DNA from 4 places in the Tepidibacter sp. Z1-5 genome. Region 1 is predicted to be linked to each of the others. Evidence: riboswitches for the same ligand, from Rfam matches in the RefSeq annotation. Region 1 holds a riboswitch; each other region holds the start of a gene.
What was found. A riboswitch is a leader RNA that binds a small molecule or an ion and turns the genes downstream of it on or off. The one in region 1 is predicted to bind cobalamin.
Positions count from the first base shown of each region.

Region 2: another riboswitch for cobalamin. It lies ahead of WJW32_RS11195 (MgtC/SapB family protein); the one in region 1 lies ahead of WJW32_RS12915 (FecCD family ABC transporter permease).
Region 3: another riboswitch for cobalamin. It lies ahead of cobT (nicotinate-nucleotide--dimethylbenzimidazole phosphoribosyltransferase); the one in region 1 lies ahead of WJW32_RS12915 (FecCD family ABC transporter permease).
Region 4: another riboswitch for cobalamin. It lies ahead of WJW32_RS13755 (cobyrinate a,c-diamide synthase); the one in region 1 lies ahead of WJW32_RS12915 (FecCD family ABC transporter permease).

Region 1 is NZ_JBBMMD010000072.1:10,711-15,421, forward strand. Features, by position in the region: gene WJW32_RS12910 (ABC transporter ATP-binding protein) at 1-590, opposite strand, end outside; gene WJW32_RS12915 (FecCD family ABC transporter permease) at 608-1,672, opposite strand; cobalamin riboswitch at 1,777-1,953, opposite strand; gene ahbB (siroheme decarboxylase subunit beta) at 2,141-2,638, opposite strand; gene ahbA (siroheme decarboxylase subunit alpha) at 2,645-3,097, opposite strand; gene WJW32_RS12930 (radical SAM/SPASM domain-containing protein) at 3,090-4,088, opposite strand; gene WJW32_RS12935 (radical SAM/SPASM domain-containing protein) at 4,063-4,711, opposite strand, start outside.
Region 2 is NZ_JBBMMD010000046.1:30,662-35,372, forward strand. Features, by position in the region: gene pepF (oligoendopeptidase F) at 1-498, opposite strand, end outside; gene WJW32_RS11190 (DegV family protein) at 517-1,356, opposite strand; gene WJW32_RS11195 (MgtC/SapB family protein) at 1,443-2,150, opposite strand; cobalamin riboswitch at 2,281-2,464, opposite strand; gene WJW32_RS11200 (DUF342 domain-containing protein) at 2,645-4,225, shown strand; gene WJW32_RS11205 (mechanosensitive ion channel family protein) at 4,305-4,711, opposite strand, start outside.
Region 3 is NZ_JBBMMD010000002.1:113,247-117,957, forward strand. Features, by position in the region: gene WJW32_RS00495 (deoxynucleoside kinase) at 1-223, opposite strand, end outside; gene WJW32_RS00500 (deoxynucleoside kinase) at 223-879, opposite strand; gene WJW32_RS00505 (response regulator) at 1,120-1,476, shown strand; gene cobT (nicotinate-nucleotide--dimethylbenzimidazole phosphoribosyltransferase) at 1,481-2,527, opposite strand; cobalamin riboswitch at 2,634-2,808, opposite strand; gene WJW32_RS00515 (DNA-3-methyladenine glycosylase family protein) at 2,942-3,820, shown strand; gene cls (cardiolipin synthase) at 3,824-4,711, shown strand, end outside.
Region 4 is NZ_JBBMMD010000079.1:7,027-11,737, reverse strand. Features, by position in the region: gene cbiB (adenosylcobinamide-phosphate synthase CbiB) at 1-98, opposite strand, end outside; gene WJW32_RS13755 (cobyrinate a,c-diamide synthase) at 95-1,453, opposite strand; cobalamin riboswitch at 1,554-1,748, opposite strand; gene WJW32_RS13750 (DUF1638 domain-containing protein) at 1,780-2,514, opposite strand; gene WJW32_RS13745 (ASKHA domain-containing protein) at 3,127-4,711, opposite strand, start outside.

The DNA.
Region 1 (4,711 bases):
TCATGTATAACTGACACAACCGTTAAATTCTTAGTTTCTACTAATTTTTTGATAAGCTTTAAGCATTTAATTTTTTGGGATATATCCATAGCCGAAAATGCCTCATCTAAAAATAAAACCTTTGGCTCTTGAGTCAATGCTTTTGCTATCATAACTCTTTGAAATTCGCCTCCACTAATCTGAGTTACAAGAGAATCTGCAAATTTTAAAGTATCTGTTGTCTCCATAGCTTTATAGACTATTTTTTTATCTATTTGACTGAGTCTATTGATTCTCTTTAAAAAAGGTTTTCTTCCCATCATAACTATTTCAAGACATGTGAATGGAAATTTTATATCACCTTTTTGATTAATTATTGCAAAATTTTGTGATAATTCTTCTACTCTATAATCTGAAATATTCTTACCCATATATTCAATAATACCTTTATGATTACTTAAGTATCCAGTCAATAAATTAAGTAATGTCGTTTTTCCAGATCCATTTGGCCCTATTATAGATAAAAACTTTCCTTTATCTACATCTAAGCTTATATTATCCAATATCATCTTTTCATTATATTTAAAGCTAACATCTTCAACCTTAATCATATAACCACCCTCTGAATTTATTGTATACTCTTGTTTTTACTTGTAAATATGTATATAAAAAATGGGCCTCCAAATAAAGTAGTTATAACTCCTACAGGAATATCTATATTAAATAATGATCTTGATATATTATCTGCCATTAAAAGTAATATAGCTCCTAATAAAGATGATATTGGTATAAGATATCTGTTGTCAGATGTCAATGAAAATCTAACTATATGGGGAACTACAAGCCCTATAAATCCTATTATTCCACTAACTGATACACAAACAGCAGTTATCAAAGATGCACATATTAAAAATATATTTCTTGTTCTTTTAGTATTAACACCTAGCGCCCTAGCTTCTTTTTCTCCAAAAGCTAATATATTCAAGTCATCAGCAAAATATATACATATAATTGTGCATATGATGATAATAGGGAAACTTACTATAACTTGAGACCACGTTCTTGAATTAAGACTTCCCATAAGCCAATATATAATAGCAAAAACTTGTTCTCCTGATGTGCTTTTTAAAAAACTTATTCCTGCTGATAGTATAGAGCTTACTATTATTCCAGCTATAACCAAATTAGAAGAACTCATATAACCATCTATATTTGCTATTTTCATAACTATTAATAACGTCAATATTGCTCCTAAAAAAGCAAACGGCGTTATAGGCATAGGCGTTTGTATTATAAATATATTCATATATATACAAAGAACTGCTCCAAATGCTGCTCCTGTTGAAACTCCTATAGTATATGGGTCTGCAAGAGGATTCATAAGAAGAGATTGAAATATCGCTCCAGATACAGCAAGGCCTCCACCTACCAATAAAGCTACTAAAATTCTAGGTAACCTTATATCCCATACAATAGCAAGTTTAGACTTACTTATACCATCTAATATATCCTTGTTTGATGTTATCTTTGATGCAATAATTTTTACAACCTCCATTACCTTAATATCTGCTCGTCCTACGTTAACAGACATTATAAGAAGTAATAAAGATAAAAATAATAATGCTATACCTATTAAAAATGCTTTTCTTCTTTTAACTTCTAAGTTATCCATTATGTTGTTTTCTTTTATCATTACATACCTCTTTTTCCAAAAAAAAACTCCTATGGGAGTTTTTTGATATGTATAATTTTAGGATATAATCCACCTATTATCATAACGCTCATCTCCCTCCGAAATAGCTTTTAAAATTATAGGCAGGTCTCCTGACTCACAGTCATCCTACTCCCTCACCTTCCCAGTTTTACCCAGTGGTTATCGAGGTTTCGTTACTGCTTACAGTAGCGGGGGCTGTGTCAGTTTTTCACTGATCTTCCCTTTTAATTTTTAATAAAACCTATAATCTTCATATTAAGTTTTTAATACTTATACACACATTTTATATTAATATATAGTAAAAAGAAAGGATTTTTTTCATACATTTTATTACTCCATTTTCCAATTAACGACATGTAAATTATATTTCTATAATATTTATTATTTTTAAATATATATAATAAATCATAGTTAAATTTCAAAACAACTTTTTATATCATCAATAAATTATATTATTATTTTTTTAAAACCTTCAATTAACCATTCTAAATTCGGACTAGTTTTTTTTAATTCTTTCAATGTATACAATACTTTAAATGAATTATTTTGCATAGTATTTGATAAATAATTTATTATGCTGTCTACTTCATATTTGTTTTTCCCATGAATCATTGTATATAAATTATAGTCCCAGTTTAAACATACTTCCCTTTCATATACATGACTTATACTTTTTATGCTCTTTATCATATCTATAAAATATTCTATTTTATCTTTTTCTATATTCCAAACAACCATAGCATTACTATCATAACCACTTTTTTGATGAACCATTATAGGTGATATACGTTTTAAGTATCCTTTTTCATTTAATTTTTTCAATCTATTTATCAGCTCATCCTCAGATATATCAAATATTTTTGCCATATCCTTGTATAAGCTTTTACTTAATTCTATATTTTTGGACAGATAAACTATTATATCCCTGTCTATTTTGTCTATCAATTTAAATCACCCTTTATTATCAAAATCAAGATATACCTTAACCTTATGTTTATTTATGCAACTAAGACTTATCATATCTTCACATTTTATTCTTTCTTTTATTTCTTTAAATATATTTTCAAGTTCTTCTTTTGATGAAGCCATTAAAGTAAACCATATATTATAATCATCATCTCTTTGATAATTATGAGTTACTCCGCTGTATTCATTTATGATTTTTGATGTATTTTCTACATCCTTTGATTTTACAGCTACAAGTGTGCTTTTTATGCCTATTCTCTGGCTGTCAAATATACCTCCAAATCTTCTTATATAACCGTTTTGTTTTAATCTATTTATTCTTTCAACTATTTCATCTTCTGTTATATTAAGTTTATTAGATATATTTTTAAAAGGATTCTTTTCAATAGGTATCCCGTCTTGTACTTCATTTAATATCAATTTATCTATATTATCCATCTATTTTCTCCTTTAAGCAAAATACATCTTCATTCATATAATTTCCACTTGAACTGTATGCTCTAGCCCTACATCCCCCACATATATTGATATTCTCACAATTACCACAGTTTCCATTATACTCTTTGTAATTTCTGAGTTTATTGAATATCTCTGAATTTTTCCATATATAATCAAAAGATTCTTCTCTAACACTACCTACTTTAATAGGTAGATACGGACATATATGAACATCTCCATTAGGAAGTATACAGCAATACTTAATTCCTGCTATACACCCCCTAGAAAATCTCATATTCATCCCCTTATTTTTCGCCTCTACCATAAATTGAGGTGCACACGTTGGTTTAAGCTCTATATGAGTATCCTTTTGCTTATCTAATATTTTATTTATAATATCTTTATACTCTTTTTTGTTAAGACCGTATGACCCTATCTCCTTAGCTCTGCCAACTTCTATAAGAAAAAATGGATGGTGCGAATGTCCTCCAAGAGAAGATATATAATCTGTAATTTGAATTACCTCTTCATAATTGGATTTTGTTACAGTAGTATTTATTTGAACTTTAAGTCCTACTTCTATACATGCTTTGATCCCATCTATAGTTTTCTTGAAGCTTCCTTTAACTTGTCTAAATTCATCATGTTTTTCTTCATCCAAACTATCAAGACTTATAGCTACTGCTCTAACCTTAGATTCTTTTAATTTTTTAGCTACTTTCTCATCTATTAGTGTTCCATTTGTTCCTATCCCACTTATAAGTCCAAGAGAACTTGCATATTCAGTAAGTTCATATATGTCATCTCTTAAAAGAGGTTCTCCTCCGCTAAATATCAATATCTTAAATCCAGCTTTATGTATTCCCCTTATAAGTTCTTTTCCTTCCTCTGTTGACAATTCATCATTTGAATCAAGATTAGGTCCTGCATCTCTGTAGCAATGCTTACAATATAAGTTACAATTTTTAGTCATATTCCACGATATAATCATTTACTTCACTCCTAATCTCATCATCTGTAAGGTAACAACCAGGGTCCTCAGCCCATATATCATTATAATATCCATACGCTCTCGCTCTAAGATTACCGTTACATATATCAAGCCATTTACATGTCTTGCACCTTCCTTTTACCTTATCTTTTTTATTTCTTATTTCATTTAATAACCCATCTTTATTTTCATTCCATATATTCGAGAATGAATCTTGCTTTATATTCCCAAGCAAGTGATTTTTAGAGAACTGGTCTATATATACATTCCCTTTATAATCTATATTTGATATAGCAATTCCCGATCTATTTCCTCCATTTCTAGTTAATAGATCAAGTATCCTAATTTTTTGATATTTATCATTTTCCTTTAGATACATATATATACCATCTGCAAAGTTTGCAACTGTAAGAATTTCTTTATCTATATCATTTTCTATATTATTTTTAACATAATCATATAAATTATCTAATACTTCTCTAGTTTGCTCATGTGTCAACATATCATTTATTATATCTTGTCCCCTACCACTTGGTACTAAATGATAAAAACATATTCTAGATATATCTATATCATCTACTAATTTAAGTATATCTTTTACTTCTTTATAGTTCTTCTTTTGT
Region 2 (4,711 bases), on a different contig from region 1:
TGCAACATTTGCAACATCAGAACTCATAGCTAAAATTTGTTCTTCTTTTGAGGATAATGTATAAGGTTTTTTTCTTAAAATCTGATCTATAAGTTTTTTATACGGCTTCAATTTATCATTATTCAAATAATGATTCATCTTGTCTTCGTCTATACTTATTATCTCAGGAATCATAAACGACGTAACAGTTCCTATTTGAGTTGATAACATATCTGATTTTCCAGATAGAGATTGTTGCTTTGTATTTCTTGTATCCTCATGTTGCTTCATATGAGAATATACATATGTGTTTTCAGCCAATCTAGATATTTGTTCATACAAATTCAAAACTTGATATAAGTTATCTTCAGATTCACTTAAAATACCTTTATACTTTTTTATATCTTCTAAGAATTTTTTGATTTTTTCAAAATCATCATTAAGTTCATCTTCATTTTTATATATACTTTCTAAATCCCATTTAAATTCATCTTTAATCTCATTTCTATTTTCCAATATATATTCCTCCTTCTCTCACTAAAAACTAATCAACAAAGCTCCTTCAGATGAATAAGAACCTATAGTTGCTCCTATTTCAGATATTATTATTTCTTTAAATTTATACTTATTATTAACCATTTCTTTAAATTTCAAAGCTTTATCCAGTGCATTCGAGTGACATATTGCCAATATTTTTTCAGAAGCATTAATTCCTTCGTTTTCTATAAAATCCATTAATTTATTTAAACTTTTCTTATCTCCTCTAGCTTTACTAAATATTTTCACAAGACCATCTTCAACCTTTACAGTTATTTTTAAATTTAAGACTTGAACTATTTTTTCTTTAAAAGAACTTATCCTACCAGCCTTAGCTGCATTTTCTATCGTCTCAAGTACAACATAAGTCGAAATTTTTTTTACATCTTTACTTATTTTATCTACTATGTAGTCTATACTTTTCCCTTTTTCAATCATCCTAGAAGCAGCCAGAACCAATAATCCAGTTCCCATAGATCCATTTTTAGAATCTATTATCTCTATTCTCTTCTCATTTCCTCCTTCTAAGTACATATTTTTACCTATCAAAGCATTATTATACGTACTAGATAATCCAGAAGATAGAGATATAACAATAACATTATCCTGTTCACAATTAAACTCTTTTACAAATCTATCTGGAGATGGACTAGATGTTTTGGGAAGATTAGGACTATTTTTCATTTTTTCATAAAATTCTTTTTTAGTTATATTCACACCATCTAAATAAGAACCTTCGTCAAATAAAACATTCAACGGTATAACACATATATTATAGCGATCAATTATATATTCAGGCAAATCGCACGAACTATCAGTTATTATTTTTATATTATTCAAAACAAAACACATCCTTCATACATTTATTTAATTGTAGAATTAATCTAATTGTATTTTTTTTGTGGATTTTTGTAAATAGATATTCTCTATTCATATTCAATTTTTATAACATCATCCAAATCCAAAATGCTCTTTACAATATCTTTAAATTCTATCTTACTATTATATACCACAACCATTTTCATATCCCAACACTTATACTCATCATGAGTTATATCTATATTCTTTATAAAAATTTTGTTACTTTCTATTATATCTATAACCTTCGATGTTATATTTGAAATATTTCTTGTATTAATATACAATGTACTAGTTTTACTAAGCATTATTCTCTTATCTATAAATTTCAAAGTATACAATGTCATAATAAGCAAAAAACAAGATACAAATGCTAAATAATAATATCCAAACCCAATAGCGATTCCTATACAAGCAGTCACCCAAATCCCAGCCGCAGTAGTAAGTCCTCTTATACTATCTTTGGTTTTAAGTATTGCTCCTGCTCCTAAAAAACCAATCCCAGATAAAACTTGAGCCGGCATCCTAGCCGGATCCAGATTTACATATTGTATATATTCTTTAAACAACATCAAAGATGTAACGGCAACAACACAGGAACCAATTGAAACCAATATATGAGTTCTAAACCCCGCCCATTGATTAGATTTTTCTCTTTCAAAACCTACTACGCCCCCTATAAAAAGAGCAAATAATAATCTAAATATCATTTCTTTATGTGTCATCAAATCACCTCTTTTTTTATTTATATTACCATTTAAATCTATATATATCAAAAAAAAAACAGGCCTCTTGAGGGCCTGGGGCGAAAAAAATATTTAGGGAAAGAAAAATATATAAAAAACCTGCCTAAGCGACGTACTAGGACAGGAATAATTTCTTTTTTCCTGACCCTTCCCTCCGAAGGCTGAAAACTCTATACAGGTAGGTCTCCTGACTCATGATTCATCTTACTCCCTACCCTTCCCGCAAAATAATAAGCAGTGGTTTTATAGGTTTCATCATCAATTACAGTAGCGGGGGCTGTGACGGATTCTAACCGCGCTTCCCTGTTATCCTCATAATAAGGACCTGCACATTCTATTAAGTTTTCTTATTATTATGATAACATATAATTTCATACTTTACAATATATGTAAAGGTTTTTTGTTTTTATTTTTATTACTTTCAAAAAATGATATATTTAATATATAAAACAAAATATTTTACTAAATATATAAGTTTTATTATCCGATATACTATATATGCCCAAATTGATACGAGGTGACTTATGTACATAATACAAAATGAATTTTTTGATATATTTGAAGACAAAGAAAAGCTTTATATAAAAACAAAGAAAGAAGGGTTTGATATTTCAAACTTTTCAGCTTTATCAACCTCACACCCACAAATCAGTATAAAGTATTTTTTAAACCTTAAAAATGCTTTAGAAAATATTTCAGACAACAATGTAGAAATAGGCGTATTAAAACCAAAAGTAGAATTGAGTATATCCTCAGATAACACCGAAGCATATTTTAAGTTAAATATTCCAAAAGATGAGCTTAAAAATAATAGACAACAAATAATTGATTCTATATTATCTGAGCTGAAATCAAATAACATAGTACACGGAGTAATTTATACTTTACTTGATGAAGATATAAAAACACAAGAAAACATATTAATAGCCAAAGCAACACCACCTAAAAACGGACAAGATGCTATAATAAAATATCTAGATTTACCAGATAAAAAACCTAATATACGTGAAGATGGTTCAACTAATTATTACGAAATGAATCTAATATACGAAATAAATAAAAACGACTATTTAGGAGAAAAGATACTTCCAACTCAAGGTGTTGATGGTTTAAATGTAAAAGGAATTGTAATACCATCCAAACCTGGAAAAGATAAAATGTTAAATTTCGATAGAAAAACAGTTGCAGAATTTGAAGAAGATAACAAAATAGTATTAAGAGCATTGACAAACGGTGCACTTTCTCACAACCACGGAAAAGTATCTATTATAAAACACCTCGTTATAAACGGAGATGTTGGCTATGAAACAGGTAATATATTTTTCGATGGCTCAGTTACCATTAAAGGAACTGTTTGTGATGATTTTAAAGTTATAGCAACAGAAGATATTTCTATAAACAGCATAATGGGAATAGGGTCTGCTGAAAAAATAGTATCTACAAATGGATATATATATATAAAGGGTGGAGTTTGCGGAAAAGGAAAAACTCTGATTCATTCTAAAAAAAGTGTTTTTGTTAAATATTCTAATTCATGTACCATAATAGCTGAAGATACTATAAATATAGGATTTTATTCCTTAGATAGTATTCTCGAATCTAAAAGCATTCTTTTGAATCCTGAAAAAGGTAGGATAATAGGAGGAAAAATTAGCGCATACGCAAAAGTAGTAACAGGTGCAATCGGAAACGCTTCAGAAAGAAAGACAATAATAAACGTAAAAGGCTTTGATAGAAAAAAAGTAAAAAAAGATTTAGATGAACTTTTGATAAAATATAAACATTGCTTATTAGAACTAGAAAAAAATAAAAAAGAAATGGAAGTTTTCGAAAGCACAGTTAAAAACTTTGCTGAATTAATAAAAACTCACGAATACGAATACTACCACAATATACATGAAAAACTCACAGCAGAATTATCAGAATTAGAGCAAAATCGAAAATATCTTTCGGACTATCTACATTCAAAGGGTGAAGGCGAGATATCTATATTAAACAATGCTTTCCCTCAAACTTTCTTGGAAATAAAAAATCTTCAAAAGATAATAACAAAAAAAACTTCTGGAACTTTTTATGCAAAAGATAACAACCTTCATTCAGAATAAAATTCACTTCACGCTATTGCATTTCTCGATATGTAAAAAAAATTCAGATGGAACAAACCTCCATCTGAATTTTTTATACCTATATATAACTTTCATATTCATCCGCATCAATATTAACCCTCTTAGGATAAGCTATTTTAATTCCCTTTTCTTTAAATTTAACCAGAATCATTAGCCTAGCATTCTTAGCTATAGAAAAGTATTTAAAAGAAGCTACAACACCTGTAATAGTGTACTTAGCTCCTACGCTGCTAGATTCTATATCAGTTACCCCATATACAGAGAACGGTCTTGATGGTTCATTCATTATATTCTTAATTAGAAATTCTTTGTATTTTTCATTTAACGCTTCACACACTTCACCTAATGTTTGCATAATAAAATCAGGGTCACATTCATAAGAAACTCTAACATGAACTATTACCCTCATTTTTTTTCTACTATAATTCATAATAGATTTTATCTCACCATTTGGAAGACTTATTC
Region 3 (4,711 bases), on a different contig from region 1:
ACAACTGAAGATGGAATCCCCATTTTTCTTGATCTGTATAAAAATCATCTAAATAAGGGTTGTCATCTACTTTTTCAAAGTGAGAATTTAAATTAAGTTTTTGAGATAATAACTTTGTTATAGTAGATTTACCTGCTCCTACATTTCCAGCTATAGTTATAAATATATTTTCATTTTCATCTCTAGGTATTGATGAAGTGTTATTATTTATAAGTTTTAACATTAGATGCCTCCTAAATTTTTAATGCTGTCTTCTACCTGTTCAATAATCCATTCTTTATCTTTTTGGCAGTTTATAAAATCCATGTTTGTATTATCTACATTTATTATGATTGGAGTTTTTTCACCAAAATAGTGCTTTAAAGATCTCTCATTAAAATAATACTCGTATTCTTCTCTTAGATTGTTTATATAATTTCTATCCATTTGTCTTTCAAAATTTCGATCTCTAAGGGCTATTTTTTTCATCAAAGTATCTGTACTAGAATTAAGATAAATTATTATATCTGATTGAGGTAGACCATTTACAAAAATATCATAGACTTGCTTGTATTTATGGAATTGCTTTTTGTTGAGTGTAAGACCTGCAAATATCAAATTTTTAATTATGTTATAATCACTGATTACCATAGTACCTTTTTTTAGTGAAGCCTCGATATCTTCTAATTGTTTTACTCTATTAAAGAAAAAGAATGATTCTGTTTGAAGAGCATAATCTTTAATATTAGTATAAAAATGAGATAAGAAAGGATTTTCTTCAACTATTTCTCTTAAATGATGTGAATTAAAATGAGAGTTTAGTATATTAGATAATGTAGTTTTACCAACACCTATAGGTCCTTCTATAGAAATTAAAATTCCTCTTTTTGTATTTTTCATTATTAAAATCACCTTCTAAAAATAATATGTACAATATTGTATCAAAAAAATAGTGTTAGTTCCACAATAGTAGAGCAAAAATAATATTCTAAATTATAACATATTATAATATGCTGCAGTTTATTGTTAAATTATAAAGAAATTATATACATTTGTCTAATCTATATAATCAACCTTTAATTGAATTCCAATGAAAAAAATGGTAAAATAGTTCTAGTGAAAGGTAGGAAGGGTGAAGAAATGAAGATATTAATTGTAGATGATGCGACTTTCATGAGAAATTTTCTATTTGACAATATGAAAAAATGTGGATTTGAAGTTATTGGAGAGGCTTGTGATGGAAAAGAAGCTGTTCAAAAGTATATTAAATTAAAGCCTGATCTAGTTACTATGGATATAACTATGCCAAAAATGAATGGGATAGAAGCGTTAAAAGAAATAATAAAAATTGATGAAAATGCAAAAGTTGTAATGATATCTGATATAGGTCAACATGATAAGATTATTGAAGCTATAAAAAATGGAGCGACAGACTTTATAATAAAGCCTGTACACCCAGATAGGCTAAAAGAATCATTAGAAAAGATTTTTGTATAAATAATTAAACAATACTACAGATTTCATCTCGCTTTACCATATTTTTATACATATAATTAGCAGACTCTATTATGTTAAAGGCAAGAGCTGCTCCACTTCCTTCACCAAGACGCATATTCATATAAAGCATAGGTTCTAGTTGTAGAAGTTCAAGAGCTTTACTTGTAGCCTTTTCTTTTGAAAAATGAGATGCGATCATATATTCTTTAGTTGTATTATTGAGATTGTACGCGATAATAGCAGCGGCATAAGAAATAAAACCGTCTAATACAATAGGTATATTATTACTACTTGCACTTAGTATAACACCAGCCATAGCACCTATTTCAAAACCACCTACTTTAGATAAGACATCTATAGGATCTTCTTTTATAGGGTTATTGATATGTATGGCTTTTTTTATTGTATTTGCTTTTCTTAGTATAGAATCACTGTCCAATCCGGAACCCATTCCTGTAACATCCAAAGGATTAGAATCTGTAAATACGGATATTATAGCACTAGAGGCTGACGTATTTCCTATTCCCATCTCGCCTATTCCAAGTACTGTATACCCATTGTTTATAAGTTTGTTAGATAATTCAATACCTATTTCCAGTGAACGAATAGCCTCCTCATATGTCATTGCAGGACCTTTTGCCATATTAGAAGTTCCTCTTCTTATTTTATAATCTAAAACTCCATCTATTAAATCATCACAGTTTATACCCACATCAACTGCAACTACATCTGCATTTGCAGTTTTAGCTAAACAACCTACTCCGCTAACTCCTTTTACGAAATTAGGAATTTGAAGTCTGGTAATTTCTTGAGGATCTGGAGCAATACCTTCTTCATAAATACCGTGATCAGCGGCAAATGCTAGTATAGCTTTTTTAGAAGTATCAAAGTCTGTCTTTTTATATATACCAGATAACTGCACGCATATATCTTCTAATTTTCCAAGACTTCCTACAGGCTTAAAAAAACTATCCAGTTTTTGTTGAGCTAAATCCATGTATTTTCTGTCAATTTTACTTATAGAATTAATTGTTTGATTTAAAAGCTTCATATTTTTATTTTCCCCCTTTGATATGTTTAATTAAATTATACAACTTAAAAAGTCCATATCTTTAATTTTTGGTATCAAAAATTAAAGATATGGACTTTGCCTTCATCCTTATCAAGTATACAAGGTAGGTCTCCTGACTTTGCTTCATCGCTATATCCTCCTTCCCAGAATGAACCAGTGGATATATGTATATAGCTTCACATTACAGTGGTGGGTCCGTTTAGGATTTTAACCTAATTCCCTATTATCCTATTAAAGGCACCTTGTATTAAATAGTATATTCTATATATATGAGATGAATTCCTTTTTTTACTTATTAGGAAATTATAAAATTTTAATGTGAATTTTTAAATTTAAAAACACGTTTTTTGGGTAAATTAAAAGTATAAGTACATAGTGAGGAGTGGAAAATTTATGAAAATATATGAAAAAAATAATTCGGTTGTAGTTGAAGATATAAAAGATTTTGAGCCTAAGCATATATTTGAGTGTGGTCAATGCTTTAGATGGAATGAAGAAGATGATGGATCGTATACTGGAGTAGCATTTGGTAAAATACTAAATATAAAAAAAGAAGAAAATTTAGTGTATTTTAATAATACAAATCTAGATGATTTTCATAATATATGGTATAAGTATTTTGATTTAGATAGAGATTATTTTAAAATAAAAGAAGAATTGTCTCAAATGGACAAATACTTAAATGAAGCTGTAAAGTTTGGATACGGTATAAGAATACTTAATCAAGATGAATGGGAAATATTGATATCATTTATAATATCAGCTAACAATAGGATATCTATGATAAAAAAAGCAATAGAAAATTTATCTATGAATTATGGAGAATATATAGGAGAATATAAAGGTAAAAAGCATTATGCTTTTCCATCTATTGAAAAAATGAATTCATTGACACAAGAACAGATAAGAAAATGTGGAACTGGATTTAGAGATCAGTATATAAAAGATACAGCTTTTATAATAAAAAATGATAATGAAGATATATATAAATACAAGAATTTAGATACGGATATGTGCAAGAAGGGACTTTTACAATTTTGCGGAGTTGGACCAAAGGTTGCAGATTGCATAATGTTATTCTCTATGGAAAAGTACGATACATTTCCAGTTGATGTATGGGTTAAGAGAGTTATGGAGGAATTTTATGTAGATGAAAGTCTTAGTTTAAAAAAAATAAGAGAATATGGGATAAATAAATTTTCAAATCTATCTGGATTTGCTCAACAATATCTATTTTACTATGCAAGGGAGCTTGGTATAGGAAAGAAATAGGAGGTGATTGACATAATAGACATTATAATGTGGGCACTTGGAATATTATTTACATTATCTACAATATTAGTATCATTAGTAATATTCTTGGAGAATAGAGATCCTTCTAAAACGATAGCTTGGCTGTTGCTTTTTGTAGTATTTCCAATAGGTGGTTTTATAATATATATACTCTGTGGTCAAAATGTGAGGCGTAAGAAGATATTTAAGACTCAGAAGATATTCTCAGATATAAAAGTTAGTGATTTATTCAATAATATAAAAGAATTTGATAATCTATTGTGTATAGAAAAGCAGGCTATAATGGATAATATTATATTTAATGATAGCAGTATGGATAATTCTAAGAGAGTTATGAGTTTATTACTAAATACTGGAAGAGCCCCGTTTACACTTAACAACAATATAAAGATACTAACTAATGGAAATCAAAAATTTGATGCGATGATAAAAGATTTAAAAAAAGCTAAGCACCATATACACATGGAGTATTACATTATAAAAAATTCAGATATAGGAAATAAAATAAAAAAGATATTGATAAAAAAAGCAGATGAGGGAGTAAAGGTTAGAATACTTTACGATGATGTAGGTTGTTGGAGACTTTGGTTTGATAGAAAGTTTTTTGATGATATGAGGGAGCACAATATAGAAATATATCCGTTTTTAAAATCAAAAATTCCTTTTTTAAATAGAAGGTTAAACTATAGAAACCATAGAAAAATAGCTGTAATAGATGGAAAAATAGGATATACAGGAGGTATAAATATAGGAGACGAATACTTAGGAAAAAATAAAAAATTCGGATTCTGGAGAGATACCCATATGAAGATAACCGGTGAATCGGTTTATATGTTACAGCTTACATTTTTGCTGGACTGGTATTTTGCT
Region 4 (4,711 bases), on a different contig from region 1:
ATAAATTTACCTATGTATATAACGGGATGAGGTAGACTATAAGGATCTCCAAATAAAATGTCTAGCACATATCCAGTGTAAATTGATACTATATTCATTTGTTTTCTACCACCTTATTTAAGAAGTTAATAGGAATATTTAAATTAGAATAAAAATGAGTATGTAGATAAGTTGCAAGAGTATTCTTCTTTTGGTAACCGCCCATCCACTCTTTTATTATTTTAGAATCTCTCTCTTTTTTCACCTCATAAGCACATTTCTCATCCGTTATAAACTCTGAATGATGAAATTCATGTCCCCAAACTATATCTTCTTTTTTAGAGATAGTAGTATTTATTAAAGCAGTTCCTTTTGCATAACCAAACCTTCTAAGAGATTTTGTCATCTCACTCCTACCTTTTAATATCCCAACCATTTCGTATTCTTTATTATCTTTATCAACTATACTATCACCTAAATACATAAGTCCTCCACATTCTGCGTATATAGGCTTATTGTTTTCATGGTATCTTCTTATATCTTCTCTTATAGACTTGTTTTCCTCTAATTCTTTTGCAAATATTTCTGGGAATCCTCCACCTATGTATATACCATCACATTCAGGTAGATGCTTATCATTTAACGGGCTAAATGTCTTTATAATAACTCCCATATCCTTTAGCATGTCTATATTGTCCCAGTAATAAAAATTAAATGCCTTATCATATGGTATAGCTATTGTTACATTTTCAAACTTAGGTAAATCAGGTTTAAAGCTTGATAATACCTCTTCTGATTTTGATATTTGTATCAATCTATCAATATCTATATGTTCTTCTATTATCTGTGCTAATTTGACAAATTTTTGTTCTAATTTATCCATTTCAATTGTGGGTACAAGTCCTAGATGTCTGGAGGGAAGGGAAAATTCTATATTTCTTGGAAGATATCCAAGAACTTCAACGTCTGTATACGTTTCAATAGATTGCTTGACTATATCAAAATGACTTTTAGATGCTATATTATTTATTATTACTCCTCTTAGATTAACGTCTTTATCTAAATTTTTATATCCTAAAACCATAGCTGCAGCAGACGTAGCCATACTCTTCCCGTCTATAACTAATATAACAGGAGCTTTAAGTATTTTCGAAGTATATGAGCTTGTACAAGAATTTATATCTATTCCAAATCCATCATAAAGTCCCATAACTCCTTCTACTACAGAAATATCTGCATCCTTAGAATTTTTTAGATATAAATACTTTATTTTCTCATCATCTAGCATAAAAGAATCTAAATTTCTAGAGTTCCTCTTAGTTATATAAGTATGGTACGAAGTATCTATATAATCAGGACCTACCTTATAAGGCTGAACTTTGAGATTTCTATTTTTCAAAGCTGCCATTATCCCCATTGAAACAGTAGTTTTCCCAACTCCACTACTCGTTCCTGCGATTAATATCTTATTCAACCTATTCACCCCTTTGTAAAAAAAAACCTAACCTGTTAGTTAAGGCTAGGTTTTTATATTTATAACTCAAAATATATTAGCACCCTTCCCTCCGAAGGCTTCCCATTTAATTAATTGAAAAGGTATCCTGACTTAGATTCATCCTACTCCCTTACCTTCCTACAAAAAATCGAAGTGGTATAATTTTAGGTTTCGTCTTTCATTACAGTAGCGGGGGCTGTAGAGGATTCTAACCTCTTTCCCTTTTACCAATTAATTCTCATATTCTACTTTTTTTCATAATATCATATAGGATATTATTATTCAATATTTCCAAAGCTTTCCCCTTAACTTTGTACGTATTCAAAGTCGACGATATTGTCGTCTCCAGTTGAATATATTCTACTATTTTTTTCAACTACCAAAAAGTCATCTTCATTCCAATACCCATTTATTAAATTCTCTACCATGTAACTATTTCCCTTTATTTCTTCAAAATTCCATTGTCTTTTTTTAGATATATTCATAACCTCATGAGAATAATCTTCTTTTACCAATTTATTAGTTACATATACAGCCTTATTGTATCTTTTTATCCATTCATTAGCTATTTGTGAAAGATATTTCGCTCCTTTTTCCCCATATTTTTGCTCATAGTACTCATAGCTTTCTCCAAGCCCTATACTTTTTAAATCCTGCATTTCTTGATTCATTCCATTCTTTTCTATCCAAGATGATATATAGTACATAGAATTTGGACTTTCTTCAAAATATTCTTTGTATTTTCTCTTAGAACCTATAAAAAGAGTTATACAATCGTGTACCTTAGGTACTACTATTTTTATATCATTAGTTTGTATACCATTAAGTGCATTTCCACAGAGTCCAAATCCCATTAATATGTAATCGTATTTAGACGAATCTACACTATCAATCTTCTTTTGTATACTCTCCTTCATCTTTTTAGGATACAAATGGTTGTATGAATCCATAAGCTCTATATCAACTATATTGTCACTAAGTGAACTATAATAATAAAAATCCCTAGATAAAACATCGCATATAAGCGCTTTACATCTCATATTCTTTTCCCCCCGATTATAATTTAAAGATTTTCACTCTATGATTTATCTTATTTTATGTGGGTTATCAGAAATATGGCTACAAAAATACCGCTCCTCAAACGATATATTTGAAGATAACTAACCCTCTGTCTTATAAACAATCTTAAAATTTATAAACTCGCTACGCTCAAACACATAAATTTCTTAACAGCTTATTTAACGACAAAGGCTAAGTTATCTTAGTCAAAATATCTAAAAGTAGTAGCTAACATTTTCATAGCCATATTTTTACTCTTCATTCTTATCATTAAATAATACCTTACCTCCAAGTAATATCTTTAAAAGATCTTTTTTCTTAAATCTATCAAAAATACGAAGAACTTCATCTGAAAATCATGATTATTAAAATGTTAGCTACTTTTGATTAACGTTTTTATATGAAATTTAGATTATAACGTTTAAATATACGTTAAGAAACTTCTTTTGTCTGACCATAAGGGAGTTTAAGAAGTTTTAGTATATTTAATAAGTTATAATCTTTAATTTTATCAAAACGTTAATTAAGCAGCGTTATTTTAATGATTATGATTTTTTGCTTAACCTCCAAATCTTAGTTATTTGAACTCCTATTTAAAGATATATATTCTTTAAAAATTCCTCTTGAAAATTTTCATATTTAGCTATATCTACATGTTCTGTATTTTTCATATAATAACTTATATCTTCTTCTAACTTATCATTACAAAGAAATTTTTTAGCTCCTTCTCCTGCTGCATTTCCAATTGATATTATATTGTCAGAATCTATGTCTGGAATAAGCCCAATTCCTTTTGCACTTTCTTTATTTATAAAGTTCCCGAATGCTCCAGCTAAATATATATAATCTAAATTCTCTATACTTATCTTTTGTTTTTTCATCAGTATATTTATTCCACTTCTTATAGCTGATTTTGCAAGTTGTAATTGTCTTATATCATCTTGAGTTATGGATATATTCTCAGTTATTTTAAATTCATACTTTTTATCTTTTTTTACTACTCTTTTACTCAATTTAATATTTTTTATTTTTTCTGGATTGTTTATTTTCCCTGTTTTATTTATTATTCCTGATTTTTTCATTTCACTTACCATATCTACTAATGCCGAACCACATATTCCTCTTGGCTTTTTATTATTTATAGTTTCATATTCTATATCTTCTTTTATCTTAAACTTATTTATAGCCCCATCAAATGCCTGCATACCGAATTTTATGTTTGCACCTTCAAAAGCAGGACCAGCCGCTGTTGAACATGCTAGAAGAGATTCTTTAGTAGATAAAACTATTTCTCCATTCGTTCCAAGATCTATCAATAATATGTTTTTATCGTTGTTTATCAAATCAGATTCTATCATAGCACCTACAGTGTCTGATCCTAAAAAACCTGCTATATTAGGTAAAAATATTACAACAGCATTTTTATTCATATTATCAAATACTATGTTAAAAGCTCTATCGTATAACATTTCTCTATTGACAGGTATAAAGGGAATCTTTGATAAAGTATATAAATTCAATCCCCAAAATATGTGTGACATAGCCGTATTTCCTACTATTACACATTTATATACATTTTCTTTATCTATGTTATGCTTATTTAAAATAAGTCCTATATTATCATCTATTTCTTTTATAATTTTTTGTCTTAATACATCCATTCCTTTTTTATTTTCTATCGTATAGTTAATTCTAGATATAACATCTGCACCATACAATGACTGAGGATTCTGAAACGATTTAACACTTATTTGTTCTCCTGTATTTAAATTGAGTAAATATACTGCAACAGTTGTTGTACCTATGTCTATTGCAATTCCATATTTATTATTAGAATTATTATCTTTTTTTATATCTATAATTTTATCTTTGTATAATATTAAATTAATACCGTCGCTATAGTTTGTATTAGATATTTTTCTCATCATTTCAATATCTATAGATACATCCCCCAATTGTTTTTTTATTATATCTATTATACTCCTCCCATTTTCAATATCTGTTTTTATGTATCTTTGTTGTATCAAGCTTTCGGTATCATACTTTATTTTTTTAAAATCACTCTTACATTCATTTATGTCATATTCTATCTCAACTTCTCCACCTTCAATCATGTAAGTCTTACATGCAAGTCTTATTCCCTCTTCTATTTCATTTTTACTCAAATGCTTAAGTTCT